Regions from separate parts of the Leucobacter tenebrionis genome, predicted to be linked through region 3. Evidence: predicted binding sites of a transcription regulator. Region 3 holds the regulator's gene; each other region holds the start of a gene.
The links. The regulator LexA, encoded in region 3, represses DNA repair genes until DNA is damaged. The targets are predictions, from matches to a motif close to TCGAACANNTGTTCGA.

Region 1 (9,611 bases), 1.4 Mb from region 3:
ATCGAACAGCGCGAATCGAGCGTCGCTTTCCTCGACGCGCCCTGCGTCGGCGAGGAGTTGCTGCACGGCCACGATGTAGAAGGGCCAGAGCTCGCCGAAGTCTCGCATCGGCACACGGTCGAGCAGGCCAAGCGCGTCATCCGGAGTCTCCGACAGCACGAAGGTTTCGACCAACCGCTGAGCCGCATCGTTCGCCGCCTCGACCCAGCTCTCAGTACGGATGACGTCCTCGGCTTCGACCAGCAGGGCCCGAGCACGTTCGACATCCCCGTAGAGCACCTCGATGATCGCGGACTTCAGGCAGGCGTCTCGCACGAGGAATCCGTGTTCCGGAGCGTACCGCTGCATCCGAGCGCGCGTGAAGCTCGCGAGCGCCGCGGAGAGATCACCGGCCAGCATAGCTGTGATGCCGTGCTGCACCGCGATGAACAGAGTCCAGCCACGACTGCGGTCGAGCACCGTCTCCATGCTTCCCAGGTGCTGTTCGAGTGCCCCGATCACGCGCATGGCCTGCTTCGGTCGACCCTCGAGCCTCAGAGTGAACATGTGCAGCAACTGCACGAGGCTCGTCACCGGTACGCCCTGCTCACCACCCGAACGGCGCAATTGTTCGATCAGGCTGGAATCCATCCCCAGCGCTCCGCCCATCTCGACGACTGCGGCATCGGCATCGAGGGAGCGCTCAGGAACCGCATCGCGGGATCCGTCATCGCCCCCGCTCCTCTTCGACAGCATCAGCGCGAGGATTTGCAGCAAGGCGCCGGGGGGCTCATCGCTCCGCGAGAGATCGCTGACGATCTCCGCGAAGCGCTCCGGAGCAAGCCCGAACCAGCCGGCAATCAAATTGCGCTCGAGCAGTTCCCTCGCTCGGGCGTATCGGCCGTGCGTATATGCATAGTCGATCTCACCGACGACGCGGGCGAGCGGCGTACGGTCGGTGGCTCGGCGCCCGATCATTGGAGGTTCCTCGCGTTGCGCCGCAGCGTCCCGCCTATCAGACAAGCGCTGCCCCTTTCCGCACGCCGAAGCACACGCTCCTGGCGATAACCCGCTCGACGCCCGCGGATTCCGACGATCCGCCCCCGCTTGATTGTAGGCAGTGCGATCGATCCCCGTCGAGTCCCACCTCGCACAGACCGCCTCTCCAGTCTGCCCGGAGACTCGAACCGGTCGAGCGGGTACACTCGGCGGGTGATGCTCACCGAAGCCGCCTGGCGACTCCGCGAGGCCGACCACCAGCGCCGGGCCGACGCCCTCACCGCTGCGCATCGCGAGCGCAAGCAGCGGGGCGAGAAGCATCCGGTCGAGGACTTCCTCTGGACCTACTACTCGGTGAAGCCGAGCGAACTGCGGCGCTGGCATCCGGGCACCGGGGTGCTCGAGGGGGCGGCGGATCGGGCGTCGTGGAAGTACTACCGCGTTCACGGCGAGCACGACGCGACCATCGACCTCGACGCCTTCTTCGCGCGACGCGGCGGCACCGTCGATTACGTCGACGATCTGCTGCGCAGCACCCTCGACCACGCGCCCCGCTTCGGATGCTTCGGCCTCCACGAGTGGGCGATGGTCTACCGCATGACCCCGGAGCAGCTGCGGCACACGTCCCTCCCGCTGCGCATCGGGCACGAGGCCACCGACCGTGTCGTCGAGAGCCACCCCATCGGATGCACGCACTTCGACGCCTTCCGGTTCTTCACCCCCTCGGCGGCGCCGCTCAACGCACTGCAACCGACGCGGGAGACGCAGCCCGAGTTGGAGCAGTCGGGCTGCCTGCACGCGGGCATGGACGTCTACAAGTGGGCCGCCAAACTCGGCCCGATCATCCCCGGCGAGCTGCTGCTCGACTGCTTCGAGCTCGCGCGCGATATCCGCGAGGTCGACATGCAGGCCTCGCCGTACGACGTGACCGGCTTCTTCGGGGCCGACGGTTCGCCGCTCACGCCGATCGCGATCGAGACGGCGGAGGGCAAGCGCGAGTACGTGCGCAGGCAGCGCGTCTTCGCCGAGCGGGGCGACGCGCTGCGCCGACGGGTGCTCGCGGCGATCAGCGCCGCTCGGGCGGCTAGAAGAGCGTAGGCGCGGGAGCGCCTGGCGCATCGAGGGCCGCGAACTCGACGGGTCGGCGGGCAGCCTCGCGGCCGAGCTCCTCAGCTGTGCTGCGCCTCTCGCGCTCGAGGCCGAAGCGCCGGATCAACGGGCGGATCCGCGCCGCCAGTTCCATGCGGTACGCCTGCGGGGCACGACTCGCGCTGCCCGGGTAGAGCCTCCGGTACGCGGGCAGGAGCTCCGGGTACTCCCGTTCGAGCCAGGCGAAGAACCAGGGCTTCACGTGCGACCTGAGGTGGAGCGCGCCGTAGAGCACCGAACTCGCTCCGGCGTCGCGGATGTCCCGCAGGAGTCCGTTCAGGTGCGCCGCCGAATCCGTGAGGTGCGGCAGGACCGGCATCAGGAAGACATCCACCTCGAAGCCCGCCTCGCGCGCCGCGGCGACCGTGTCGAGCCGGGCGCGGGTCGTGGGAGTGCCCGGCTCGATCGACTGCTGCAGTTCGGGATCGCCGACCGCGATCGACATCGCGAGCGCGATGGGCACCCGATGCCTGGCCTCGGCGAGCAGGGGCAGGTCGCGGCGCAGGAGAGTGCCCTTGGTGAGGATCGACATCGGCGTGCCGCTGCGGGCGAGCGCCTCGATGATGCCCGGCATCAGGCGATAGCGCCCCTCGGCGCGCTGATAGGGGTCCGTGTTCGTGCCGAGTGCCACCCGTTCCCGCTCCCAGGAGGGCCTCGCGAGTTCGCGCCCGAGCACCTCGGCCACGTTGACCTTCACCACGACCTGCGAGTCGAAGTCGCGCCCGGCGTCGAACTCGAGATAACGATGGGAACCGCGGGCGAAACAATAAACGCACGCGTGCGAGCATCCGCGGTAGGGATTGATGGTCCAGGAGAACGGCATCGACGACTGGCCCGGCACCTTGTTCAGCGCGCTCTTCGCGATCACCTCGTGGAAGACGAGGCCGGCGAACTCGGGGGCGCGCACGGTGCGCAGGTGCCCGGGCACGGCGGCGACCTCGCCGAGCTCGAGCCCGGGGAGGGCCTCCTCGGCGGTCGCGTCTCGGCGCTGTCCGCTCCATCTCATGGATTCATTCGAACATATGTTCGAATGAATCGCAAGCGTGAGCGCGTGGAGGGACGACCTCTATTCAACGCGGAAGATCCGGCGTATCCCGAACCAGAACTCGCGAGCTGATTCGGGATACGCCGGATCTTCGGCGCAGTGCGGGCGCGGGCTGCTACTCCGAGTCCTCGGCGATCCGCGTGTGGTGGTGGATCACCTCGGCGACGACGAAGTTGAACCACTTCTCGGCGAACTCGGGGTCGAGGTTGGCCTCCTCGGCAAGCGAGCGCAGCCGCGCGATCTGGCGCGCCTCGCGGGCCGGATCCGAGGGGGGCATGTCATGTGCGGCTTTCAGATGGCCGACCTCTTGCGTGCAGCGGAAGCGCTCGGCCAGCATGTGCACGAGCGCGGCGTCGATGTTGTCGATGCTGGATCGCAGTGCGGCCAGTCGGGTCTCGGGCGTCTCTTGGCTCATGGTTCCTATTCGCTTTCGTCATCCGGCGCGAAGCCGCAGGATCTCACGTTCTCAGCGGCGGGTTCTGCGACTCGCTGCGACGCGGTGGCGCCGCCGCGGAATGCGCGAAACGCTGCACGTTTCACTCCAAGCATTCCACGCACGCAGCAGGACCGCGATCAGTCGAGCAGATCGTGGCGCACCACGACCTGCTCGCGCTCGGGGCCCACCCCGATCGCGGAGATGCGCGATCCGCTCATCGCCTCGAGGGCGAGGATGTAATCCTGCGCGTTCTTCGGCAGGTCCTCGAAGCGACGCGCCCCCGAGATGTCCTCGGACCAGCCGGGGAACTCCTCGTAGATCGGCTTCGCGTGGTGGAAATCGCTCTGATTGACGGGCATCTCGTCGTGGCGCACGCCGTTCACGTCGTAGGCGACGCAGACGGGAATGGTCTCGAGCCCCGAGAGCACGTCGAGCTTGGTGAGCACGAAGTCGGTGACGCCGTTGATGCGGGCGGCGTAACGCGCGATGGGGGCGTCGTACCAGCCGCACCGGCGCGGGCGCCCCGTGGTCGTGCCGTACTCGTGGCCGACGCTCGCCAGGTGCTCGCCGAACTCGTCGAAGAGCTCCGTGGGGAACGGCCCGGCGCCGACGCGGGTCGTGTAGGCCTTGACGACCGAGATGACGCGGTCGAGCTGGTGGGGCGGCAGCCCCGATCCGGTGCTCGCGCCGCCGGCCGTCGCGTTCGAGGAGGTCACGAACGGGTAGGTGCCGTGGTCGATGTCGAGCATGGTCGCCTGGCCGGCCTCGAACAGCACGGTCTTGTCGGCCTGCATGGCCTCGTGCAGCAGCAGCCCGGTATCGCACACCATCGGCTCGAGCATCTCGCGGAAGCTCAGCAGGTCGGCGATCACCTCGTCGGCCTCGATGGCGCGTCGGTTGTAGATCTTGACGAGCACCTGGTTCTTGAACTCGAGCGCCGCCTCCACCTTCTGGCGGAGGATGCTCTCGTCGAAGAGATCCTGGATGCGGATGCCGACGCGGTTGATCTTGTCGGCGTAGGCCGGGCCGATCCCGCGGCCCGTCGTGCCGATCTGTCGCTTGCCGAGGAAGCGCTCGGTGACCTTGTCGAGGGTGCGGTGGTAGGCGGTGATGACGTGCGCATTCGCGCTCACCTTCAGCCTCGACACATCGACGCCGCGGCTGCTGAGCGCGTCGAGCTCCTGCTTCAGCACGCCGAGATCGATGACCACGCCGTTGCCGATCACCGGCACGACGCCGGGCGTCAGGATGCCCGATGGGAGCAGGTGCAGCGCGTACTTCTCGTCGCCGACGACGACGGTGTGGCCGGCGTTGTTGCCGCCGTTGAACTTGACGACGTATTCGACGCGACTGCCGAGCAGATCGGTCGCGCGCCCCTTCCCCTCGTCGCCCCACTGGGCACCGGTGATCAGTACAGCGGGCATCTCAGCCCCTTCCTTACAACTGGTCAGTTACCGGCCCAGTCTACCCGGCGCGGGTCGTCACCCCTCGATCGCGGCGATCGCTCCGGGGTCGGCGCCGTTCAGGAACTCGGTGAGTCGCTCGACCTCACCCTGCTCGCCGATGCGGCCGGCAGCCCGGCGGAGCGCGTAGAGCGCGCGCAGCACACCGCGATTGGGCTCGTGCGACCACGGCACCGGACCGGCGCCGCGCCAGCCCGCCTTGCGGAGCGCGTCGAGGCCGCGGTGGTAACCGACGCGCGCGAAGGCGTAGGCCTCGATCTCGTCACCGGCCGCATCGGCGCGGTCGGCGAGGATCGCCCACGCGAGCGGCGATTCGGGGTGCTCGCGCACGACGGATTCGGGATCCGCGCCCGGCTGCGACGCGGTCGCCGCTGCGGGATCCTCGCTCAAGAGGGTCGGCTCGGGGCCGAGCAGGTTCTCGCCGATCATGTTGCGCCTTTCGAGAACTCAGCGGAAGTTGACGAACTGCAGCGCGACATCCACGTCGGCGCCCTTGAGGAGCGCCATGGTCGCCTGAAGGTCGTCGCGGCTCTTCGAGCTGACCCGCAGCTCATCGCCCTGGATCTGCGACTTCACGCTCTTGGGGCCCTCATCGCGGATCAGCTTGTTCAGCTTCTTCGCGGTCGGCTGATCGATGCCCTCCTTGAGCTTGCAGTCGATGCGGTACTCCTTGCCGCTCGCGTAGGGCTCGCCGCTGTCGAGCGCCTTCAGAGAGAGCCCCCGCTTGATGAACTTCGACTGCAGCACGTCGAGCACCGCGTTCGCGCGCTCCTCGGTGTTCGCCTTGATCTGGATGCTCTCGCCCGAGAGCGTCACGTCCGCGCCAACACCCTTGAAGTCGTAGCGCTGCTCGACCTCCTTGCGGGCCTGGTTGACCGCGTTCTCGACCTCCATCGAGTCGATCTTGCTCACCACGTCAAACGAAGAATCTGCCATAGGCACCAGGATACCGGCCCTCGACGCGACCGCCCAGCAGGACGACATATGCAACGTTTCACAATACGTGGAATAACTCTCGCGAATACATTGCTACACTCATCTGCGGCCCGGGCTTCACGCCCGCATGCACTCCGCGGATCCGCCCCCTACCGGCCGATCCCGCGCTCACCCAGCGAAAGGAACACCTCGTCGTGTCGACAACAACGGCCGCCCCCGAAACGCGGCGGCGCCTCCCCAAGTGGATGACCTCCTTCGGCTGGCAGATCCTCGCCGGCCTCGTACTCGGTCTCGTGCTCGGCGGCATCGCCATGTCGCTCGGCGCAGACGCCGAGGACAACAAGAACGGCCTCCACGCCACCCTCGCCACGATCGGCAGCAGCTACGTCTCGCTGCTGCGCGCCGCGGTCGTGCCGCTCATCTTCACCGCGATCGTGTCGAGCATCGTCGGCCTCCGCCAGGTCACGAACGCGGCCCGCCTCGCCGGCCAGACCCTGCTCTGGTTCGCGATCACCGCGCTCATCGCGGTCTCCATCGGCATCGTGCTCGGCGTGGTCTTCCAGCCCGGCACCACCGCCTCGCAGTCCGAGCTCAAGCCCGAGGACCCCTACACGGTGGGCACGTGGTGGAACTTCCTCACCGGCCTCGTACCCGCGAACTTCCTCGGCCTGGGCGTGAGCGTCTCCACCGACGAGGCGACCGGCACGGTCTCCGCGAGCCCCAGCTTCAACGTGCTGCAGATCATCGTGATCTCGGCCGCCGTCGGCATCGCCGCGCTCAAGATCGGCGAGAAGGCCGAGCCCTTCATCCGGCTGACCGAGTCCGCGCTCTCCATCATCCAGAAGGTGCTGTGGTGGATCATCCGCATCGCCCCGATCGGCACCGTCGGCCTCATCGGCAACGCCGTCGCCGAGTACGGCTGGGACAAGATGGGGTCGCTCACCTGGTTCGTCGCGGTGCTGTACCTGGGCCTCGCGCTGGTGCTGTTCGTGGTGTACCCGATCCTCGTCAAGACCCACGGTCTCTCGGTAAAGCAGTACTTCTCGGGGGTCTGGCCCGCGGTGCAGCTCGGCTTCGTGAGCCGCTCATCGATCGGCACCCTGCCCCTCACGCAGCGCGTCACCGAGCGCAACCTCGGCGTGCCCCGCGGCTACGCCTCGTTCGCGGTGCCGCTCGGAGCCACGACCAAGATGGACGGCTGCGCCGCGATCTACCCGGCCGTCGCAGCGATCTTCATCGCCCAGTTCTTCGGCATCGACCTCACGCTCGTGCAGTACCTGCTCATCGTGATCGTCTCGGTCGTGGGCTCGGCGGCGACCGCGGGCACCACCGGCGCGACCGTCATGCTGACCCTGACGCTGTCGACGCTGGGCCTGCCCCTCGAGGGCGTCGGCCTGCTGCTCGCCGTCGATCCGATCATCGACATGGGCCGCACCGCGGTCAACGTCGCGGGCCAGGCGCTCGTGCCCACGATCGTGGCGAAGCGCGAGGGGATCCTCGACACCGACCTCTACAATGCGCCGCGCCAGGGCGTCGCGTTCAACGACGACGAGGCCGGCGACACGCGGGCCCCCGAGTCGGCGCAGGCGGGCGCCGCCGAGGGGCCCTCGGCTGACGAGATCCGGGATCCGGAGCCCGCGGCCCGCCAGTAACCGGCCCGGCCTGCCGGCCTGTTCCCAACGCGGAGTCCGATTCTGCGGCTTCCCCTCACCGGGATGCAGCAGAATCGGACTCCGCGTTCGCATTGGGCGCGGAAGTTGGCTCGGGATCGGAGCGAAACGAGCACCCTACACAAGGCTCAGGATTTTTTCGAGAAAGTTTTCGGCTCGTGTCGATCTCCGCTGTTCCCATTCGACGTCTTCAATGACAGGGTCGAAACAGCCCTCGAATCGAATGGAGAACATCATGAAGTACATGCTCATCATGCGCGCGACCGACGAGGCCCTCGAGGCATCGCAAAACATCCCGCTCGAGGAGATGCTCGAGTCCATGGGCCGCTACAACGAGTCGCTCGTGAAGGCCGGCGTCATGGCCGGCGGCGACGGGCTCACCCCGCCCGAGGAAGGCTTCGTGGTCGACTTCTCGGCCGATCCGCCCCTCGTCACCGACGGCCCCTACGGCGAGACGAAGGAGCTGTTCAACGGCTTCTGGATCCTCGACGTGTCCTCGCGCGAGGAGGCTGCGGAGTGGGCCAAGCGCTGCCCGCTCGGCCCGGGGAGCAAGCTCGAGGTGCGCCGCATCCACGGGCCCGAGGACTTCCCGCAGGACAACGAGTGGGTGCAGAAGGAGCAGCAGTGGATCGCCGAGGCCGAGGCGAAGGCTCAGGGCGAGCAGTAGGGGCGGCATGACCGTCGACAGCAGCGGCGCGGGGCTGGGACCGGACAGGCTTCCGGATCCCGCCCCCGCCCGGCGCGCGGTCGCCGCGGTCTGGCGCATCGAGTCCGCGCGGATCGTCGCGACCCTCACGCGCGCCGTCGGTGACTTCGGTTTGGCCGAGGACCTCGCGCAGGAGGCGCTGGCCGACGCACTCGCGCAGTGGCCCGACTCCGGGGTACCCCGCAATCCGGCGGCCTGGCTCACCGCGGTCGCGAAGCGCAGGGCGGTGGATCACTGGCGTCGCGCCGAGCGCTACGACGCGCGGATCGCCGCGATGATGCGGGATCTGGAGCAGGAGCAGGATCTCGGCACCGGCGGCGATGCGCCGTGGGATCCGGATCGCATCGACGACGAGGTGCTCGGCCTCGTCTTCGTCGCATGCCACCCCGTGCTCTCGCAGCAGGCCCGCGTCGCCCTCACCCTGCGCGTCGTCGGCGGCCTCGGCAGCGAGGAGATCGCGCGGGCGTTCCTCGTGCCGACCGCAACCGTTCAGCAGCGCATCGTGCGGGCGAAGAAGACGCTCGCGGCGGCGCGGGTGCCGTTCGAGGTTCCGGATCGCGCGGAGTTCCCCGAGCGGCTCGCCGGCGTGCTGAGCGTGCTCTACCTCATATTCAACGAGGGGCACACCGCGAGCTCGGGAGACGAATGGATGCGCCCGGAGCTGGCCCGCGAGGCGATCCGGCTGGCGCGGGTACTGGTGGGGCTCGTGCCGCGGGAGCCGGAGGCGCTGGGCCTGCTCGCGCTGATGGAGCTGACTGCGGCGCGCTTCCCGGCCAGGGTGACCGCGAGCGGCGAGCCGATACAGCTGGACCGGCAGGATCGCACCCGCTGGGATCGCGACGCGATCGCGCGGGGCCGAGCCGCCCTCGAGCGCGTCGACGCGCTCGGACGAGGGCGCGGCCCCTACGCGCTGCAGGCCTCGATCGCCGAGTGCCACGCGATCGCCCCGTCGATCGACGACACTGACTGGGAGCGCATCGTGGTGCTCTACGAGGCGCTGGGCCGTGTCGCCCCGTCGCCCGTGGTCGAGCTGAACCGCGCCGGAGCGGTGGCGATGGCCGCGGGGCCGGAGGCGGCGCTGCCGATCCTGGACCGGCTCGAGGCCTCCGGTGAGCTGCGGGGCTACCACCTGCTGCCGGCGATGCGCGCCGACCTCCTGCGCCGCTCGGGCCGCGAACGGCTCGCTCGCGAGGCCTTCGCCGAGGCGGCCGCACTCACGGGCAACGCG
Region 2 (9,611 bases), 600 kb from region 3:
CGGCGATCGTGCTCGTTCCCGCGGCGCTGATCATCTGCGTGCTGGGGGCGCGGGTGGTGAGCGGAGTGCTCGGGAAGTGGCTCGCTCGCCGCGGTACCCGCGATCTGGTCGTCACCCTCGGTGTCCTCCTGGTCGCCTGCTCGGGCGTGCTCCTCAACCTTCTAACCTCGGCGATCATGGGCATGTCCGACCCCGGGGCGGGTTTCAGCGCCGTCGGAGACGCGCTGGGCTGGACCCCGATCGGGGCCGCGTTCGGGGTTCCCGCCGCACTGGCCGAGGGGCGATGGGCCGCCGCCGCACTCCGGCTCCTGATCGTGCTCGCGACGATCGCGGCGCTCTGGCTCGCCGCCGAACGACTGCTGCGGACGCGTCTGATCGCCCCGATCGCGGAGAGCGGAGGCGGGAGGGTGCGCTCGGGCGGTCTCCTCGACCGCCTGCTCCCGGCATCGCCGATCGGCGCCGTCGCCGCGCGCTCCCTCCGGTACCGCCGCAGGGACCCTCGGCACCTCGTGAACACGATCATGCTGATCGCGTTCCCGGCCATCATGTTCGGCGCGTTCGCGATGAACGGCTTCCAGGGCGAGGGCGGTGCGATCGGCCGCGCAGTGATCCTGCTCCCCGCGATCAATGCGCTCATGGTGTCGACCATCGTGCAGATGGATCTCGCATACGATCACGACGCCCTCGCACTGCACGTCATCTCCGGAGTGAGCGGGATCGCCGACCGCGCCGGCAGGCTGCTCGGGATCGGGATCATCGCGGTTCCCGTCACCGCTCTGCTCTGCGTGCTCGCCTGCCTGGTGACCGGATCGTTGGAACTGCTTCCGGCGAGTCTCGGGGCGGCGTTCGGACTGTCGCTCGCCGCTGCGGGAGCAGGGACGCTGATCGGGGTGTACCTCCCAGGACGCGCCCCCGCGCCCGGTACGAATCCCTTCGGGCGGGGCTCGTCGGGCGGGGTGCAGACGCTCCTCGCCATGATCCTCATCGCGCCGATCACCCTCCTGGTGGGTGCGCCGGCCCTGGGCTTCGCGATCGCCGCGCTCTGGAATCCTGCGCTCGGATGGATCAGCCTGGCCTGCGGGCTCGTGCTCGGCTGCGCGGCCGTCTGGGGCGGCACGGTTCTCGGAGGTCGTGCACTGGATCGGCGCTGGCCCCGGGTGCTGGCCGAGGTGACGAGCGAGAGCTGAGGGCGGCGGTAGCCGAGGGGCCGTCGAGAGCCGGGCAGAGGGCCGCCGAGAGCCGGGGATCGCCGAGAGCCGGGCAGAGGGCCGCCGAGAACCGGGGATCGCCGAGAGCCGGGCAGAGGGCCGCCGAGAACCGGGGGAGCCCGGCGACGCGATCCGCTCCGACCCATTTGTCGGGGGTGCGGAGTACGCTCGACAACATGGAAACCACACGCAGCGTTCGACCGTTCGAGGTCATCAGCGAATACGAGCCGAGCGGCGATCAGCCGCAGGCGATCGAGGAGCTCGCGAGGAGAATCAACGCTGGTGAGACCGACATCGTGCTGCTCGGCGCGACCGGCACGGGCAAGTCAGCGACCACCGCGTGGCTCATCGAACAGGTGCAGCGACCGACCCTGATCCTCGCCCACAACAAGACGCTCGCGGCCCAGCTCGCGACGGAGTTCCGCGAGCTGATGCCGAACAACTCGATCGAGTACTTCGTCAGCTACTACGACTACTACCAGCCCGAGGCCTACGTCCCTCAGACCGACACCTTCATCGAGAAGGATTCATCGGTCAACGCCGAGGTCGAGCGCCTGCGCCACTCGACCACCAACGCGCTGCTCTCGAGGCGTGATGTCGTGGTCGTCTCCACCGTCTCGTGCATCTACGGCCTCGGCAAACCCGAGGAGTACTACGAGGCGATGGTGCCGCTCGTGGTGGGGGACCGGCTGGATCGCGATGTGCTGCTGCGCCGCTTCGTCGACATGCAGTACCAGCGCAACGACATCGAGTTCGTGCGCGGTAACTTCCGCGTGCGCGGCGACACCGTCGAGATCATCCCGATGTACGAGGAGCTCGCGATCCGCATCGAGTTCTTCGGCGACGAGATCGAGGCTCTCTACTATCTGCACCCGGTGACCGGCGACGTGATCAAGCAGGTGGAGTCGGTGTCGGTGTTCCCCGGGTCGCACTACGTCGCGAGCCGCAACGTCATGAACCGCGCGATGGGCACGATCTCCGAAGAACTCGAGGCGCGCACGAAAGAGCTCAAGCAGCAGAACAAGCTCGTCGAGGAGCAGCGGCTCCGCATGCGCACCACCTTCGACCTCGAGATGATGGAGCAGATCGGGTTCTGCTCGGGCATCGAGAACTACTCGCGTCACATCGACGGCAGGCAGCCGGGGGAGGCCCCCCACTGCTTGCTCGACTACTTCCCCGACGACTTCCTGGTGGTGATCGACGAATCCCACGTCACCGTGCCGCAGATCGGGGCCATGTACGAGGGCGACGCCTCTCGCAAGCGCACGCTGGTCGACCACGGCTTCCGTCTCCCCAGCGCGCTCGACAACCGGCCGCTCAAGTTCAGCGAGTTCAAGGAGCGGGTGGGGCAGACGGTCTACCTCTCGGCCACGCCCGGCAGCTACGAGCTCGAGCGGGCCGACGGCGTCGTCGAGCAGATCATCCGCCCGACGGGGCTCGTGGACCCCGAGATCGTCGTGAAGCCCTCCGAGGGCCAGATCGACGACCTCCTCGAGGAGGTTCGCGTACGTGCCGAGCGCGACGAGCGCGTGCTGGTCACCACGCTCACCAAGAAGATGGCAGAGCAGCTCACCACCTTCATGGAGGAGGCCGGCATCCGGGTTCGCTACCTGCACTCCGACGTCGATACGCTGCGCCGCGTCGAGCTGCTCACCGAGCTGCGCGCCGGCATGTACGACGTGCTCGTGGGTATCAACCTCTTGCGCGAGGGGCTCGACCTCCCTGAGGTGTCGCTCGTGGCGATCCTCGATGCCGATAAGGAGGGCTTCCTGCGCTCCTCGACGTCGCTGATCCAGACGATCGGTCGCGCCGCCCGAAACGTCTCCGGCCAGGTGCACATGTACGCGGACACCATCACCCGGTCGATGCGCGAGGCGATCGACGAGACGAATCGACGTCGCGAGATCCAGATGGCCTACAACGCCGAGCACGGCATCGACCCGCAGCCGCTGCGCAAGAAGATCGGCGATATCACCGAGATGCTCGCGCGCGAGGCGGCAGACACCGAGGACGTGCTCTCGCGTACCGGGGCTCATGCGCAGCGCAAGGGCGGGTCGCCGCAGCGAGCCAAGGGCAAGGCCGCGGCCCGTGCCGGCGCGATCGGCGCGGAGGGCGGGGCAAAGCTCGAAGAGCTCATCTCGGATCTCACCGAGCAGATGCTCGCGGCAGCCGAGGAACTGAAGTTCGAGCTCGCGGCGCGGCTGCGCGACGAGGTCTCCGAGCTCAAGCGGGAGCTGCGCAGCATGGACGCGGCAGGGCACCTGTAAGGCCTCGCGTGTACCGCGAGATCGCGATCGCCGGCCTGGGCACCCTGTGGGTCTCCGAGGCCGGCGGGGCAGCGGCGCGGATACCCGCGGACGGCTGCGCAGACATCATCCTGCGCGACGACGAACTGGTCGTCGCCGGTCCGTCCACTCGCTGGGTCGAGGCCCGCGGGAGCGCTCGGCTCCCGACCGTCGGGCTGAGATTCGCTCCGGGGTTCGCCGGCGCGGCCCTCGCGATCGACCCGACCGAGGCTCGGGATCGTGTGCTTCCCGCAAGCGAGCTGCTGGCGAAGGAGGTCCGAGAGCGCGGCGAGCGCGCCCTGCGATCCCTACTCGTGCCGGGCGCGCTTCGCGAGGCCGCTGCGATGATTCCGCGGGAGCTCGGGATGGACCTGGACCCGGCGCAGCCCGCGCGGGTCGACCTGCGGTGGATACCGGAGGTGAGTGCAGCGGCCCGGCGCGAAGAGCCCTTCGCACGGCTTTCCGCTCGGCTCGGATACTCCGAACGGCAGCTGCGCAGGCGGATGTTGCACACCTTCGGCTACGGGTACGCCGCGCTCCGACGGGTGCTGCGCTCGGAACGTGCTCGCGATCTGATCGGTCGCGGGGCGAGCCTCGCCGAGGCCGCGGAGCTCGCGGGGTACGCCGACCAGTCCCACCTGACCAGGGAGTTCGCGCGGGTGATCGGCGTCACCCCCTCGCAGCTGGCTGCGGCGAAGGACTCGCGGAGGCGCGAACAGGTAGGGGGGGCGAACAAAGGTAGGGGCGAACAAAGGCAAGGAGTAAAGAAAGGTGGGAGCAAAGAGAGGTAGGGGCAAAGAAAGCCTAGGGAGCAAGGAACGGGCGAAGGCACCCGGGAACGCTCAGGCGAGCGGCGCGTAGAGGTCGATCGAGTTGCCGTCCGGGTCGAGCACGGTCGCGTAGCGCTGTCCCCACGGAGCATCCCAGGGGGAGGTGTGCGCCGCATCCGGATACTGCTCGATGATCCGGGCATAAGCGCCGTCCACCTCCTCGGGGCTTCCCGCGCGCACGGCCAGCCCGATCCGACCGCCTCCTACGGGGAGTTCGAAGTCAGGCATGAAGCTTCGAATGGTCGAGACGGGATCCCAGGCGAGCGTCATCCCTCCGGGAAGCTGCGCCTCGGCATGAGGCGCATCCTCCTGGCCGGGCGGAACATCAACCCCCAGCGCGCGATAGAAGGCGAGCGAGGCTGCGAGGTCGGCGGTGACGATACCGATGAAGTCGAGTCGAAGTGTCATGCCGCCAGCGTATGCCGCACTGTCCACGCCCGATAGAACGAAACGGACACGTCACGCCGCGGCCTGCGGTAGTCATGGCGGGGCCTGGGGCACTCATGGCACGGACTGCGATACTCATGACGCAGCCTGCGGTACTCGTGACACAGCCTGCGGTACTCGTGACACAGCCTGCGATACTCACGCCGCGGCTCCGGTCCGGGGCTGACCAGGTCTGACCCGCCCGGGGCCACCCGGGCTCTGCCCCGGATCACCCGGACCCTGCCCAGATCACCCGGGCCCTGCCCCGGCCACGGATGCTCCGGCCCGTCCGTGATCCCCGGCCAGTCCGCGATCCCCCCACTCGCCTCGATCTCCGGAAGCACCCCGATCTCCTGGAACGCCCCGATCTCCAGGACCGCATCGTTCTCCAGGACCACCCCGATCGCCCTCTCCCTTCACGGCCCGGAACATCACCCGGGAGGGCGGCCGGTCCCGGCGCGCCCGCCCGGATGGACTCCGCCAGAGCAGATCACCGCCGCGGAGCTGCTGCACCTTCACTCCCGCATGATGCTTCATCGTGTGATGTCGTCGACACAGCAGAGCGAGATTGCCGGTCGAAGTGTCGCCGCCCAGGGCGGCGTCGAGAGTGTGGTCGCGGTCGGCCCTGAACGGAGGCACCGTGCAGCCTGGGAATCGGCAGTACTGATCCCTCGCCTCGAGGAAGCGGACGATCTCCGCCGAGGGGCGATACCGATCGACCTTGAGCAGTTCGCCCGTCCCCGGGTCGAACAGCGACCGGTCCCATCCGGCCGCGACCGCGGCCACTCTTCGAGCGGTGGCGGCGTCGATGGGGCCGAAGCCCGCCAGCACGGCGGCGCCGGCTCCGCGGCCGGTGCCCTCGCGGTAATCCGAGGCGAGCAGCACCGAGGCGGGTACCGTCACCTGCACACGCGCGTCGAGCCGCTCGAGGCCGACGACGCCACTGGAGTTCGAGGGCGCTCCGTTCAGCAGGAGATCCACTGCGAGGTCGGCGCGTATCTGATCCAGCGACCGCGGTCGAGGCGCCCCCAGCTCTTCCGCTTCCGTCGCGGCCCGCTGCACTCGCACCTCGGATCGCCGCACCTCGTGCGCCTGCCGGCTCAGGCGGTCGTGCACCGCGTAGACCGATACGGCATCGGCTACCGCATGCAGCTCGGCCATGCCGTCGCCCAGCTCCGTCACCCAGACCCGACGTTCGGAGTGGGCCCGCTCGAAGCGCTGTTCGAGGGTGCGAGCGGCGTGCTTCTCGGCGATCACCTTCGCGAGGCGGCGCACTCGGTTCGGTGTCTCCGCCTCAGCAACGGTCAGCGCCTCGATCTCGTAGGCAGCCCGGGTTTCATCCAGTTCCGCGTCTCCGCCGGCGCGTCTGCTCTCGCCGGGGCCGCTATCTCCGCCCGCGTCACTAGCTTCGCCCGCGTCACCAGCTTCACCCGCGTCGCTATCTCCGCCCGCGCCGCAGTTCCCACCGGCGTCGATGACGACGCCCGCATCAACGACGCCCACCGCGTGCGCGAGCGCGATGCGACCGGCCGCGAGCGACGCGTGCACGCGCGGGTACTGCTCGTGCAGCCGGTAGGCCCGCTCCATCAGGTGCTCGGCGCTCCGATCCGCGATGCCGAGCACGAAGGCCACCTCGGCCGCCGCAGCGCGATGCGCCATCTCCGCGCTGCGGCTATCCGCCGACAGCTGATCGCGCTCCTCCTCGGTGAGGCGCGCCACCTCGGCCAGCAGCTCCGTCTTGCGCGCATCCAGCCCGCGCAGCCCCCGCTCGACCTCCTCGAGGTCGGAGGCGAGCCGCAGCAGCTTCGCGTGCGATGCGCCGCCGGGGGAGAAGGGGATAGGAGACATGGATCCAGTCTCCCGAGCACCACTGACACTGATGCCTCCTCGGAGACCGATCCCGATCCAAAATCCGGACCGTATCTTTGGTGAGCGCTCTACAAACGTGGTGAGCTACAAGACCACCGCGAGCCGGGCACCGGGGGCACCTCGCGCGTACGAGGAGTAAGGCCGCACGAACTCACCGCGCGAAATAGAACTCACCGCGCGAAATAGAACCCACCGCGCGATAGAACTCACAGCACGAGATACCCGTAGCGTTCGGCGATCCTGTCGATGACCCCCAGCAGCTCGTCCCGGTCCAGACGCAGCAGAGCGGTGGGGTGCTCGGGCAGTGCATCGGCGGCGCCGGCCCAGAGTGCGACGACTCGCGAGGTGGGGATGAGCGACGACGCCGAGACCACGCCGTCCAGCTCGGGATAGCGCTCAGCGATCGCGCGGGCCCAGAGTCTCGAGCGCTCCCGATCACCGGAGGAGATCGCCGAGTTGCCGCCCGCCACCGTGATCCAGTCGCTGTCCGAGAGGTCGAGCAGCCTCAGCGGTCGCCGCACCTCGAACGCCGCCAACGTGGGGGCGCCATCCCTCAGCCGGATCATCCGCTGCGCCTGGAACACCTCGAGCAGCGCGGCCGCGAAGGGGCCCTCCAGAGCCCCGTGCGTCCCGATCTCCGAACTCGCGGCTGCCCTCGCGGCGCCATCTCCGCCCGAGGCAACGCCGTCCACTGTCCGGCGACCGCCCGAAGCATCACCGGCCGAAGCATCACCTGCAGACGCCCCCGCCGGGGCGCCGACGGAGCTCTCCAGCACGCCGTACATCACGCCGACGCCCTCGTGGTCACCGACGGGCAGGGGGTGCGGATCAAAGCGACCGTCGAGCGGACCGAAGGATCGGAACTCGTGCCACTCGACCGGGTAGGCCCCGCTCGCGCGGAAGATGCGCGCGATCAGCGTCCCCTCGGGGATCTGCCGCACCCACCGAGGGTCGTCGTCGAGCCGCGGGAATAGCTCCGGTTCCGGCTCGGGCAGATACTCGCTCACGGCAGCCGGTTCAGCGCGTCGGAGACCGCTGCGGCGGCGAGATCCGGATCCCCTCCCTGAGCCAGCCACTCGAACGGCGCGAGCTCCTCGCCGTCGACTCGCAGGCGCATCGCGGGCGAGGTGAGCACCCGCTCGACGACCAGCAGTGGAGTGCCGGCCGGAATCGCGGGGGCGACCGACGACCAGCCCGGCAATTCGCGCTCGTCCGGGAACTGGAAGAGCGGCAGGCGCCAGCCGTCGCTGCGGCGCTGGGCGAGCAGCGTGCCCGCAGCGCAGCGCTGCCGAACGCGAGCGGGAGTGACCCCGAGCATCGCCGCCGCATCGCCGACGGTGACGCTGCGCTCAGCGTGCTGACGCTCCCAGAGCCGACTCCGCCGACTCGCGGGCAACGAGGTGGGTTCGCGTAGCTCGTCCTCCGTCACCCCGAGACGGGCAAGCGCCGACACCTCGACTCCGGTCAGGCTTCTGAGGTCTGCCCGCTGGTGGGCGACGATGTCCGAGAGCAGCTCCTCGGCCATGGCGAGCCGATCGTCTTCGAGCTGAGTGATGAGTGCGGTCAGCCGATCCCGCTCCGACCGGCCCGGGATGGCCACCGGGCGCCGCGGAGTCTCGGCGGGGAGATGAGCGATCGACATGAGAACTCCTTTTGTTCGCTTGCGTCAATAATATCCGATAACACCTTCTCCCGCATCACCGAGCGGAGCGACCCGGAGAGTACCGAATCGAACACCCGGGCGGGAATGCGCCAGGGGCGAAATCACTCGTACATACATTCGAATATTCAGCCGCGCAGACGTAAGATGGAGCAGTGACTTCGAAGAGCGCCGCATCCGCCACCCCCGCCCCGATTCGTTCATCCGCTGCCCACGCGCAGATCAGCGTGCAGGGCGCACGAGTCCACAATCTGCAGGACATCGACCTCTCGATCCCTCGCGACTCGATGGTCGTGTTCACCGGCCTCTCGGGCAGCGGCAAGTCGAGCCTCGCCTTCGACACGATCTTCGCGGAGGGGCAGCGGCGCTACGTCGAGTCGCTCAGCGCCTACGCGCGCCAGTTCCTCGGCCAGGTGGATCGGCCCGACGTCGACTTCATCGAGGGACTGAGCCCGGCGGTCTCGATCGATCAGAAGTCGACCAACCGCAACCCCCGAAGCACGGTGGGCACCATCACCGAGATCTACGACTACATGCGCCTGCTCTGGGCCCGCGTCGGCATCCCGCACTGCGCCGTCTGCGGCGAGCGCATCGCCTCGCAGACCGTGCAGCAGATCGCCGATCGACTCATGGAGCTGCCCGAGCGCACGCGCTATCAGGTATTGGCACCCGTCGTCAGCAAGAAGAAGGGGGAGTTCGTCGACCTCTTCCAGGATCTCGCCGCCGCCGGGTACTCGCGCGCGCTCGTCGACGGGGAGCTGGTGCAGCTGAGCGATCCGCCCAAGCTCAAGAAGCAGGTCAAGCACGACATCTCGGTGGTGGTCGACCGCCTCGTCGCCGATCCCGGCGCGCTCGGCAGGCTCACCGACTCGCTGGAGACGGCCCTGCGGCTCGCGGGCGGCGTGGTGGCGATCGATTTCGTGGATCGCGATCCGGGCGACGAGGATCGCACGCAGCTGTTCTCCGAGCACCTCAGCTGCCCCAATCAGCACCCGGTGCAGCTCACCGAGATCGAGCCGCGCACGTTCTCGTTCAACGCCCCCTTCGGCGCCTGCCCCGCGTGCTCCGGCCTGGGCACGAGCATGTCCGTCGACGAGGATCTGGTGCTCGGAGATCCCGAGCTGTCGATCGCCGAGGGCGTCATCGTCCCCTGGACGAGCCAGGGGAAGAGCCTCTACCAGTACTACGAGAAGCTGCTCGTGGGCCTGTCAGCGGATCTCGACTTCTCGCTCAAGACCCCCTGGGGCGAGCTGAGCGACGAGGTGCGCGAGGCCGTGCTCTACGGCAACAACTTCAAGGTCAACGTGCGCTGGAAGAACCGCTTCGGGCGCGA
Region 3 (9,611 bases):
CGGGGCGACGAGGATCACCAGCCGCTCGAGATGACCAAGTGGTTCGATACGAACTACCACTACAGCGTGCCCGAGATCGATGAGCGCACGCCGTTCGCCGCGAACGCCGCCGCACTCGTCGCGCAGGTCGAAGAGGCGCGGGAGCAGGGGATCGAGTCGCGACACGTGCTCGTCGGCCCCGTCACCTATCTGCTGCTCGCGAAGGCCTCCGAGGATGCCGGCGCGGGGTTCAGACCGATCGACCGTCTCGATGACGCGCTCGCGGCCTACGCCGAGTTGCTGGGGGCGCTCGCCGCTGCCGGCGCCTCATGGGTGCAGTTCGACGAGCCGGCGCTCGTCTCGGATTCGCTCCCGGTGCCGCGCGAGGAGATCCTGACGCTGGTCGAGCGCGCCTACGGCGTGCTCGGTGCGGCCGACGATCGCCCGCAGATCCTGCTCGCCGCTCCCTACGGCGATGCGTCGAGGGCACTCGTGCGCCTGGGCGCGCTCCCCGTCGAGGCCGTGCAGGCCGACCTGGTGCGAGGCTCGCTGCCGCAGGACGCGCTGGGGTCGGGCGAGCTCGCGCGAGCGTTCGCGGGCACGCAGCTCGTCGCGGGCGTCGTCGACGGCCGCAACATCTGGCGCACCGATCTGCGCGCGGCGCTCGCGCTCGCCGAGCACCTGCAGCGGGCCGGCATCGACACCGTGATCGGCACGTCGAACAGCCTGCAGCACGTACCGCACGATGTGGAGGACGAGTCGAAGCTCGACGCGCGCCTCAAATCGTGGCTCGCCTTCGCCGACCAGAAGATCGAGCAGGTCGCGACCCTGGCCCGCGGTCTCACCGAGGGGACGGCCGCGATCGAGGCCGAGCTGGCCGAGACCGAGCGTGTGCTCGCGGATCGCGCGGCCGCTCCCGGCGTGCGCGTCGAGGGCATCCGCGAGCGTGTCGCGGCGGTCGCCGAAGCCGATCGCCGTCGCGCCTCCGAAGCTGAGCGCCGGCAGGCGCAGGACGCGCTCGGGATCCCGAATCTCGCGACGACCACGATCGGTTCCTTCCCGCAGACCGCCGAGATCCGCCAGGCGCGCTCGGCGTTCATCAGAGGGCAGATCGACCAGGCGGCCTACGACGGGTTCCTCAGAGAGGAGATCGAGCGGGTCATCCGGCTGCAGGAGCGGATCGGGCTCGACGTGCTCGTGCACGGCGAGGCCGAGCGCAACGACATGGTGCAGTACTTCGCCGAGCTGCTCGACGGATTCGCCGTCACCGAGAACGGATGGGTGCAGTCCTACGGCACGCGCGCCACGCGGCCCTCGATCCTGTGGGGCGATGTGTCGCGCCCGGCTCCGATGACGGTCGCATGGTCGGCGTACGCGCAGTCGCTGACCGATCGCCCGGTCAAGGGCATGCTGACCGGCCCGGTGACGATCCTCGCGTGGTCGTTCGTACGCGACGATCAGCCGCTCGCCGACACTGCGGGCCAGGTCGCTCTCGCCCTGCGCGACGAGATCGACGACCTCGTCGAGGCCGGTATCAGAATCGTGCAGGTCGACGAGCCGGCGCTGCGCGAGCTGCTGCCGCTCGACGCCGACCGTCAGGCGCCGTACCTCGACTGGTCCGTGGGCGCGTTCCGCCTCGCGACGAGCGGGGCCGCGCCCGAGGTGCAGATCCACACTCACCTCTGCTACTCCGAGTTCGGCGAGATCATCGACGCCGTCGACGGTCTCGACGCCGATGTCACCTCGATCGAGGCCGCCCGCAGCCGCATGGACGTGGTCGAGCCGCTGGGCGAGCACGGGTATTCGCGGGGCATCGGCCCGGGCGTCTACGACATCCACTCGCCGCGCGTGCCGAGCGTCGAGGAGCAGACGGAGCTCATCCGCATCGCGGCGGAGCGCATCCCGGGCGAGCAGCTCTGGGTCAACCCCGACTGCGGTCTCAAGACCCGCGGCTACGAGGAGACGGTGGCGAGCCTCACCAACCTCGTGCTCGCCGCGAAGGCCGTGCGCGAAGGCGCGGCGTGACTCTGCAGCCGACCGGTCGCGGGCCGTGGCCGACCGACGGGCTCCCCACGGAGCCCGTCGGCTCGCTGCCGCGGCCCGCGCGCCTGCAGCGGGCGGTGCTCGACGCCGAGGCGGGGCTGATCTCGCAGGCCGAGCTGCGGGCGGAGCAGGATCTGGCGGTGCGCGACACGCTCGAACGCCTCGCGGAGACCGGCTCGCCCATCATCACGGACGGTGAGCAGCGGCGGCAGAGCTTCGCGAGCTACCCCCTCGGCACCGACGCGGACGGGGTCGACGAGGGGCCGGTGTTCGCGGTCTTCGCCGACGGGCACCATCGGGTGATCCCGAGTCTCGCGAGAGCGCCGTTCGGCTTCCGTGCCTGGGCCGCCGACGACGTGGCCGGGGCGCGGGCGCTCACCGATCTGCCGCTCAAGCAGGCGGTCGTCTCACCGTCGATGCTGTCGCTCATGGTGCCGGCGGGCGGGCTCGGCGAGTACTCGCGCGAGGATTTCCTGGACGACGTGGTCGACGGCTGCACCGAGGACATCGAGCGCTGCTTCGCGGCCGGCGCCGCACGGGTCACCATCGATTTCACCGAGGGGCGGCTCGCGCTGCGCCGCGACCTGCGGGCTCCCTGGGCCGGGCCTGACGCGCTCGGCGGTTTCATCGACCTCATGAATCGGGTGCTGGATCGCCTCCCGCCCGAGCAGCGCGCCGCCGTGGGCGTGCACACCTGCCCCGGCAACGACAACGACTCGGCTCACAGCGCCGACGTCGACTACGCCGAGCTGATCCCCGAGCTGTTCCAGATCGAGGCCGGATACTTCCTGGTGCAGGCGGCAGGGGAGAAGGATCCGGATCGGGTGGCCCGCCTCGTGGGTGCGCAGCTGCGGGGGAGAACCTCCGTCGGCGACGCGCCACGTGTGCTCATCGGCGTCACGAACCCGACGAACCCCAAGCTCGAGACGGCCGAGCAGATCCGCGACCAGCTGGTGCGCGCCGCACGCTTCGTGCCGCCCGAACTGCTCGGATCCACCGACGACTGCGGCTTCTCGCCCTATCTGGTCGACGAGAAGCCGCGTCACGGTTCGCCCGACTTCGCACGCGACGTGGCCTTGGCGAAGATCGCCGCTCGGGTGCGGGGCACGGCGCTCGCGGCCGAAGCGCTCGCCGGGAGTGCCGAGGGTGCGGCGGTAGCCGGGGGTCCGGGTGCGGGTGCTGTCGCCGGCGCGGAGGCCGTTGGAATCGTCGCGAGCGCGGGGGCCGCGTCGTGAGCCCGCTCCCGCTCGTCGGCAGCGCCCCCACGCGCGCGAGGTTCTCGTTCGAGGTCTTCCCCGCGCGGAGTGGCGCCGCGGCGCTCGCCCTCGGGCACGCCGTGCAGCACCTCTCCGCGGCCGGCCCCGACTTCATCTCGGTCACCTACGGCGCTAACGGATCCAACCGCGATGCGTCGCTCGACCTGCTGCGCTACCTGCGCGACCACACCGACGCGCTGCCGCTCGCGCACCTCACCACGGTGGGTGAGACTCGCGATGCCGTGCGCGACACCATTCATCGCGTGATGGACGCCGGCGTGCACGACTTCCTGGCGCTGCGCGGGGATCCGCCGCGCGGTCTCGATGAGGGTGACGCCGCCGTGCGTGGATCGCTGTCATCGCTCGAACTCGTCGACCTGATCGCCGAGGCGAGAGCCGAACGCCCGCCCCTCACGAGCGTCGGGCGCACCGCAGTGGCCGCCTATCCGAACGGGCACCCCCTCTCGCGGTCTCGTGCGGAGGACATCGAGTGGCTCATCGCGAAGCAGGAGGCGGGGGCGCAGTTCGCGATCACGCAGCTGTTCTTCCGGCCCGATGAGTACCTCGGATTCGTGAGCGATGCCCGCGGCGCGGGCCTGCGGATCCCGATCCTCCCCGGCCTGATGCCGGTCTCGACGAGTGCGCAGCTGCGCAAGGTGGCCTCGCTGGCGGGGCGGCCGGCGCCGGCGAGTCTCGAGCGGGCGCTCGAGGAGGCCGGCGGCTACGCGCCCGAACTGGGGGTCGAGCACACGGTCGAGCTCGCTCGCGAGCTGCTCGCTGGCGGGGCGCCCTCGGTGCACCTCTACACCTTCAACCGGCACGAGCAGGTGCTCGCCGTGTTGCGGCAGCTCGAGCTGCTCACACCCGATCCGGTCGCCTGACGGCTCCGTCGCCGCCCGCCGGCTGCGGGATCCCTCCTCGGCTGCGCTGTTTCCGTCGCCGCCCGCGTCGTTTCCGTCGCCGCGCCGTTTGCGCCGCCGCGTCGTTCGCGTCGCCCTGCCGTTCGCGCCGCGCGCCTCGCGCCTCGCGCCGGGCGCGTCGCGCGCACCGTTGTAGACCTCCTGTACCGGTGTGGACCTCTCGTACCGCGCGAGAGGTCTACACCGGTGCGGGAGGTCTACATCAGCGGGGGAGTGCGAGCTGGGGAGCTCCGGCTCGCACTCCCGCAGGATCCGCTACACCGCCTGGAGGAAGGCGTCATCGGCGGCGGCGCGCTCCGCGAGGTGCTGCAGGTGGGCGGGAACGGGGCGTCCCTTCGCCGCCATCGTCTGAGCCCAGAGCCGCCCTGCCCGGTACGAGGATCGCACGAGCGGGCCCGCCAGCACGCCCGCGAAGCCGATCTGCTCGGCCTCGGCCTTCAGCTCGACGAACTCCTCCGGCCGCACCCACCGGTCGACCGGGTGGTGCAGCTTCGACGGCCGCAGGTACTGCGTGAGGGTGAGGATGTCGCAGCCCGCGTCGCGCAGCTCGCGCATCGTGTCGGTGATCTCGCGGCGATCCTCGCCCATACCGAGAATGAGGTTCGACTTCGTGATCATGCCGGCGTCGCGTGCCTGCGCGATCACGTCGAGCGAGCGCTCGTATCGGAACCCGGGGCGAATGCGCTTGAAGATGCGCGGCACGGTCTCGAGATTGTGGGCGAACACCTCGGGCGCGGCCTCGAACACCTGCGCAAGATCCTCGGGGCGTCCGCCGAGGTCGTCGGCGAGGCACTCGACGCCGGCGCCGGGGTTGAGGGCGTGGATCTGGCGGATCGTCTCGGCGTAGAGCCAGGCGCCCGTGTCGGGCAGGTCATCGCGAGTGACGCCGGTGATCGTGGCGTAACGCAGACCCATCGTGCGCACCGACTCGGCGACGCGCCGCGGCTCGTCGGTGTCGAGGGGCAGCGGCTTGCCCGAGGTGATCATGCAGAAATCGCAGCGGCGGGTGCAGATCGAGCCGCCGATGAGGAACGTCGCCTCGCGATCCTCCCAGCACTCGTAGATGTTGGGGCAGCCCGCCTCCTGGCACACGGTGTGCAGACCCTCGCGCTGCACGAGCGAGCGCACATCGGTGTACTCGGGCCCGAGACGGGCGCGGGTCTTGATCCACTCGGGTTTCTGCTCGATCGGCGTCTCGGCGTTGCGCGCCTCGATGCGCAGCAGCTTGCGCCCCTCGGGGGCCGGAGCGGCCGGTGCTGGGAGGGGCGGTGCAGCCGGGGCCGGGAGAGCCGGATCGGCGGGACGAGGATCCCGATCCTCGGCTCCACCGAGATCCTGCCCCTGCGCCGGGCCTTGCTCCTGCGCCTGGTCCCGCTCTGCGAGGACCTCCGCGAGCGGCCTGCCGAGGTTGACCGCGCTCATTCGGCGACCTCCTCGAGGGCGGCGGTGAGGCGGTCGGTCAGACCGGGGGCGACTTCTTCCGGAGTGATCCGACCTCCCGCGAGCTCGCTCAGCGTCGTCACCCCGGCGTCGGTGATGCCGCACGGCACGAAGTTCTGGAACGCCTCGAGGCTGTTGGAGCAGTTGAGTGCGAGCCCGTGGGTCACGATCCCGTCGCTCGCGTGGATGCCGATCTGGGCGAACTTCTCGAGCTCGCCGCCTCGATCAGCCCAGACCCCGGAGCGGCCGGGCACGCGGATGCCCGTGACGCCGAAGCCCGCCGAGACGTCGATGATGACCTGCTCCAGCTCGCGCACGAAGTCGACGACGCCCAGCCGTTCGCGCAGTCGCACCACAGGATAGGCGACGAGTTGACCGGGGCCGTGCCAGGTCACCTTGCCGCCGCGGTCGACCGGTACGACCGGGGTGCCGTCGCGGGGGTACTCGTCGGGGGCGGATCTGCGCCCCGCCGTGTACACCGGAGGGTGTTCGAGCAGCAGCACGGTGCCCCGGCTCTCGCCCCGTCGGATGCTCTCCGCAGCCCGGGTCTGCAGCTCGAGTCCTTGCTCGTAGGGGACGAGCTGCGGGGCGAAGCCCGCCTTGACGACGCGGATCGGGTCGAGTGCGGGCGGTTGGGTGGAAGTCTGCTCGGGGCGGGGCTGCTGGATCTTCGCAGCGGGGGCGACGGAGGCGGCTGGCGCGACGGAGGACATGAGTCCAGACTAGTTGTACCGAGTTCAACAAATCAAAGCGGGTGAAAGAGCCGGGTCGATGCCGAGCTCCGGTTTCGGTGGCGCTCCCTCGGATGCACCGAGCTTCTAGATGGTGGCGAGCTTCTGTGCTGCGAACCTCCGTGCTGGGAACTTCTGCGCTGCGAACTTCTGCAGCCGTGACGGCCTTCTATACGGAGCGGAAGACCGCGACGACGCGGCCGAGCACCTCGGCGTGGTCGCCGAGAATGGGCTCGAACGCGCTGTTGCGCGGAAGCAGCCAGGTGTGCCCGTCGCGACGCCTGAAGACCTTCACGGTGGCCTCGCCGTCGAGCATGGCCGCCACGATATCGCCGTTCTCCGCCTCGCGCTGCTGTCGCACCACTACGAAGTCGCCGTCGCAGATGGCTGCGTCGATCATCGAGTCTCCGATGACCCGGAGCATGAAGAGCTGCCCGTCGCCCACGAGCTGGCGGGGGAGCGGCACGATCTCCTCGACCTGCTGATCCGCTGTGATCGGGACGCCGGCCGCGATCTGCCCGACGAGTGGAACGTAGGCCGCCTCCTCCACCTGCTGAACGGGAGCCTCCGCGACCGCAGCGCTCGTGCTCGCGAGCTCGACGAGGATCTCGAGCGCGCGGGGGCGGTTCGGGTCGCGCCGGATGTACCCGCCCAACTCGAGGCGGCTGAGCTGATGAGTGACGCTCGAGAGCGATGAGAGGCCGACTGCGTCGCCGATCTCGCGCATGCTGGGCGGATAGCCCCGCGTGTCGACGGAGCGGGCGATGCACTCGAGGATCGCCTGCTGCTTCTCGCTCAAGGGCTTCCGGGCGGGGGGCGCGTCGCTCATCGCAGTCCTTTCCGAGGCCCGAGGGCGGTGTCGATGCGGGTGGATCCATGAATGTCAGTGGTTGCTGGTTCAGTGATCCCGTTGATCGAAACCCTAGCCGCTGGGCTCGAACACTGCCAAACAAGTGTTCGAGTGTCGCGGAAAAGATCGAAACATATATTCGAATCTCTGCTTGCGGTCTCGATCTATCGAAGATATATTCGAAACAGATGTTCGCGCCCACGTGCTACTCGCGAATATCGGAGAGAACGGAGAAGCCACCATGAGCGCACAGGCGGTTCTGCAGCAGGAGAGTCACCCGGTACGTACGACGGGCGCGAAGCTTCGTCTGACCCGTCGCGGGCGTGTGGTCTTCGGTTTCCTCGCCACAGTGCTCCTCGCGGGGCTGCTGGCGTTGATCGCGACCTTCGCGGCTCCTCAGGCGCTTGCATCGGTCGGCGCTGCGGGCCAGGGTTCCGACCAGCAGTTCCACTATGTCGTGGTGCAGCCCGGGGCTTCGCTGTGGTCGCTCGCGACCGAGCTCGATCCCGAGGCCGATCCTCGAGACCTGGTCGCCGAGATCGTGCAGCTCAATCAGCTCGATGGCTCCGGCATTGAGGCCGGCGACGCGATCGCGGTGCCGCTGCGCTATTCCGACAGCCCGGCGGTGTTCCAGTCCGAGGAGCTCGCGGCCTGAGGTGCAGGAGAGCGCGTCCACGGCGCTCCGGCCCTGCGGCTCTAGAATGGTTCGGTGACCAGTCTGAGCGACCTTCCTCTCCGCGCTAATCTCGTCGGCAAGGTGCCCTACGGCGCGCCCCAGGATCCCGTGCCGGTGAGCCTGAATGTCAACGAGAACACGCATCCGATTCCCGAGATCGTGGTCGCCGACATCGTGGAGTCCCTCGCGAATGCGGTGCGCGGGGTGAATCGCTATCCCGATCGGGAGTTCGCCGAACTGCGCGAGGCTCTCGCCGGATACCTCGGACACGGGCTCACTCCTGACCAGTTGTGGGCCGCGAACGGCTCGAACGAGGTACTGCAGCAGATTCTGCAGGCCTTCGGCGGACCGGGTCGTTCGCTGCTGAGCTTCACTCCCACCTACTCCATGTACCCGCTGCTCGCCTCCGGCACTGACACCGAGTGGGTCGCGGTCCCGCGCCCGGACGACTACGCACTCACCCCCGACCTGGTCCAGGAGGCCCTGCGCGAGCATCGCCCGGATATCGCGATCCTGTGCGGCCCCAACAACCCCACGGGCACCCCGCTCGATCGCGAGGTGATCCTCGCCGCCTATGACGCGTTCGACGGCATCCTCATCGTCGACGAGGCGTATCACGAGTTCGACGCCGAGCGGGAGAGCGCGGTCTCCCTGCTACCGGGGCGCCCCCGCCTGCTCGTGTCGCGCACCATGAGCAAGGCATTCGCCTTCGCGGGCGTGCGCCTCGGGTACCTCGCAGCGGATCCCGCCGTGATCGACGCTCTCAGGCTCGTTCGGCTGCCCTATCACCTGTCCGCGCTCACCCAGGCGGCTGCGACCGCGGCGATCCGCCACTCCGCCGAGATGCTCGCGACGGTCGCCGATATCCGTGAGCAGCGCGATCGCCTCGCCGCGGCACTCGAAGGGCTCGGCTACAAGGTGCACCCCTCGGGCGCGAACTTCCTGCTCGTCGGCGGTTTCTCCGACCCTGACAGCGTGTTCGAGACCCTGCGCGCGCAGGGCATCCTGATCCGCAACCTCGGCATCGAGGGGCATCTACGCATCACAGCGGGTACGGAGGCCGAGACCACGGCTGTCATCGAGGCGATCACGGCCCTCACTCCCGAGAACGCTCGCTCGGATGCCCGATAGAATCGAGCCCATGACCGCAGCAGCACGCACCGCCTCGCTCGAACGCTCGACGAGCGAGTCGCAGATCAGCCTGAGCCTCGACCTCGACGGCACCGGCGCCTCCGACATCGAGACCGGCGTGCCCTTCTTCGACCACATGCTCACGGCGCTCGCGCGGCACTCGCTCACCGACCTCACGGTGAGGGCGAAGGGCGACGTGCACATCGATGTCCACCACACGGTCGAGGACACGGGCATCCTGCTCGGCCAGGCGCTTCTCGAGGCGCTCGGCGACAAGCGCGGCATCTCCCGCTACGGCGACGCGCTCGTGCCTCTCGACGAAGCCTTGGCGCAGGCGGTGGTCGACATCTCGGGCCGTCCGTACCTCGTGCACTCGGGTGAGCCGGCCGGCTACGAGTTCCACCTCATCGGCGGCCACTTCACCGGGTCGATGGTGCGCCACTTCTTCGAGGCGCTCGTGCTGAACGCGCGGCTCACCGTGCACCTGAAACTCGTCGAGGGGCGGGATCCGCACCACATCGCCGAGGCCGAGTTCAAGGCCTTCGCGCGCGCGCTGCGTCAGGCGAAGGCCTTGGATCCGCTCGT

Region 1: the regulator LexA is predicted to act here: its motif matches at 3,142-3,157, upstream of KVY00_RS10265 (Rv2578c family radical SAM protein).
Region 2: the regulator LexA is predicted to act here: its motif matches at 8,387-8,402, upstream of uvrA (excinuclease ABC subunit UvrA).

The regions. Positions count from the first base shown of each region.
Region 1 is NZ_CP082322.1:2,199,866-2,209,476, reverse strand. Features, by position in the region: gene KVY00_RS10275 (helix-turn-helix transcriptional regulator) at 1-957, opposite strand, end outside; gene KVY00_RS10270 (3-methyladenine DNA glycosylase) at 1,195-2,076, shown strand; gene KVY00_RS10265 (Rv2578c family radical SAM protein) at 2,063-3,133, opposite strand; gene KVY00_RS10260 (chorismate mutase) at 3,288-3,587, opposite strand; gene KVY00_RS10255 (adenylosuccinate synthase) at 3,746-5,032, opposite strand; gene KVY00_RS10250 (DUF3151 domain-containing protein) at 5,090-5,500, opposite strand; gene KVY00_RS10245 (YajQ family cyclic di-GMP-binding protein) at 5,519-6,007, opposite strand; gene KVY00_RS10240 (dicarboxylate/amino acid:cation symporter) at 6,253-7,659, shown strand; gene KVY00_RS10235 (YciI family protein) at 7,913-8,344, shown strand; gene KVY00_RS10230 (RNA polymerase sigma factor) at 8,352-9,611, shown strand, end outside.
Region 2 is NZ_CP082322.1:167,366-176,976, reverse strand. Features, by position in the region: gene KVY00_RS00805 (hypothetical protein) at 1-1,187, shown strand, start outside; gene uvrB (excinuclease ABC subunit UvrB) at 1,385-3,475, shown strand; gene KVY00_RS00795 (helix-turn-helix domain-containing protein) at 3,484-4,284, shown strand; gene KVY00_RS00790 (VOC family protein) at 4,336-4,731, opposite strand; gene KVY00_RS00785 (DUF222 domain-containing protein) at 4,999-6,597, opposite strand; gene KVY00_RS00780 (hypothetical protein) at 6,825-7,625, opposite strand; gene KVY00_RS00775 (hypothetical protein) at 7,622-8,260, opposite strand; gene uvrA (excinuclease ABC subunit UvrA) at 8,473-9,611, shown strand, end outside.
Region 3 is NZ_CP082322.1:770,801-780,411, reverse strand. Features, by position in the region: gene metE (5-methyltetrahydropteroyltriglutamate--homocysteine S-methyltransferase) at 1-2,004, shown strand, start outside; gene KVY00_RS03700 (uroporphyrinogen decarboxylase/cobalamine-independent methonine synthase family protein) at 2,001-3,257, shown strand; gene KVY00_RS03695 (methylenetetrahydrofolate reductase) at 3,254-4,159, shown strand; gene lipA (lipoyl synthase) at 4,454-5,620, opposite strand; gene lipB (lipoyl(octanoyl) transferase LipB) at 5,617-6,351, opposite strand; gene lexA (transcriptional repressor LexA) at 6,539-7,198, opposite strand; gene KVY00_RS03675 (hypothetical protein) at 7,461-7,874, shown strand; gene KVY00_RS03670 (histidinol-phosphate transaminase) at 7,929-9,026, shown strand; gene hisB (imidazoleglycerol-phosphate dehydratase HisB) at 9,037-9,611, shown strand, end outside.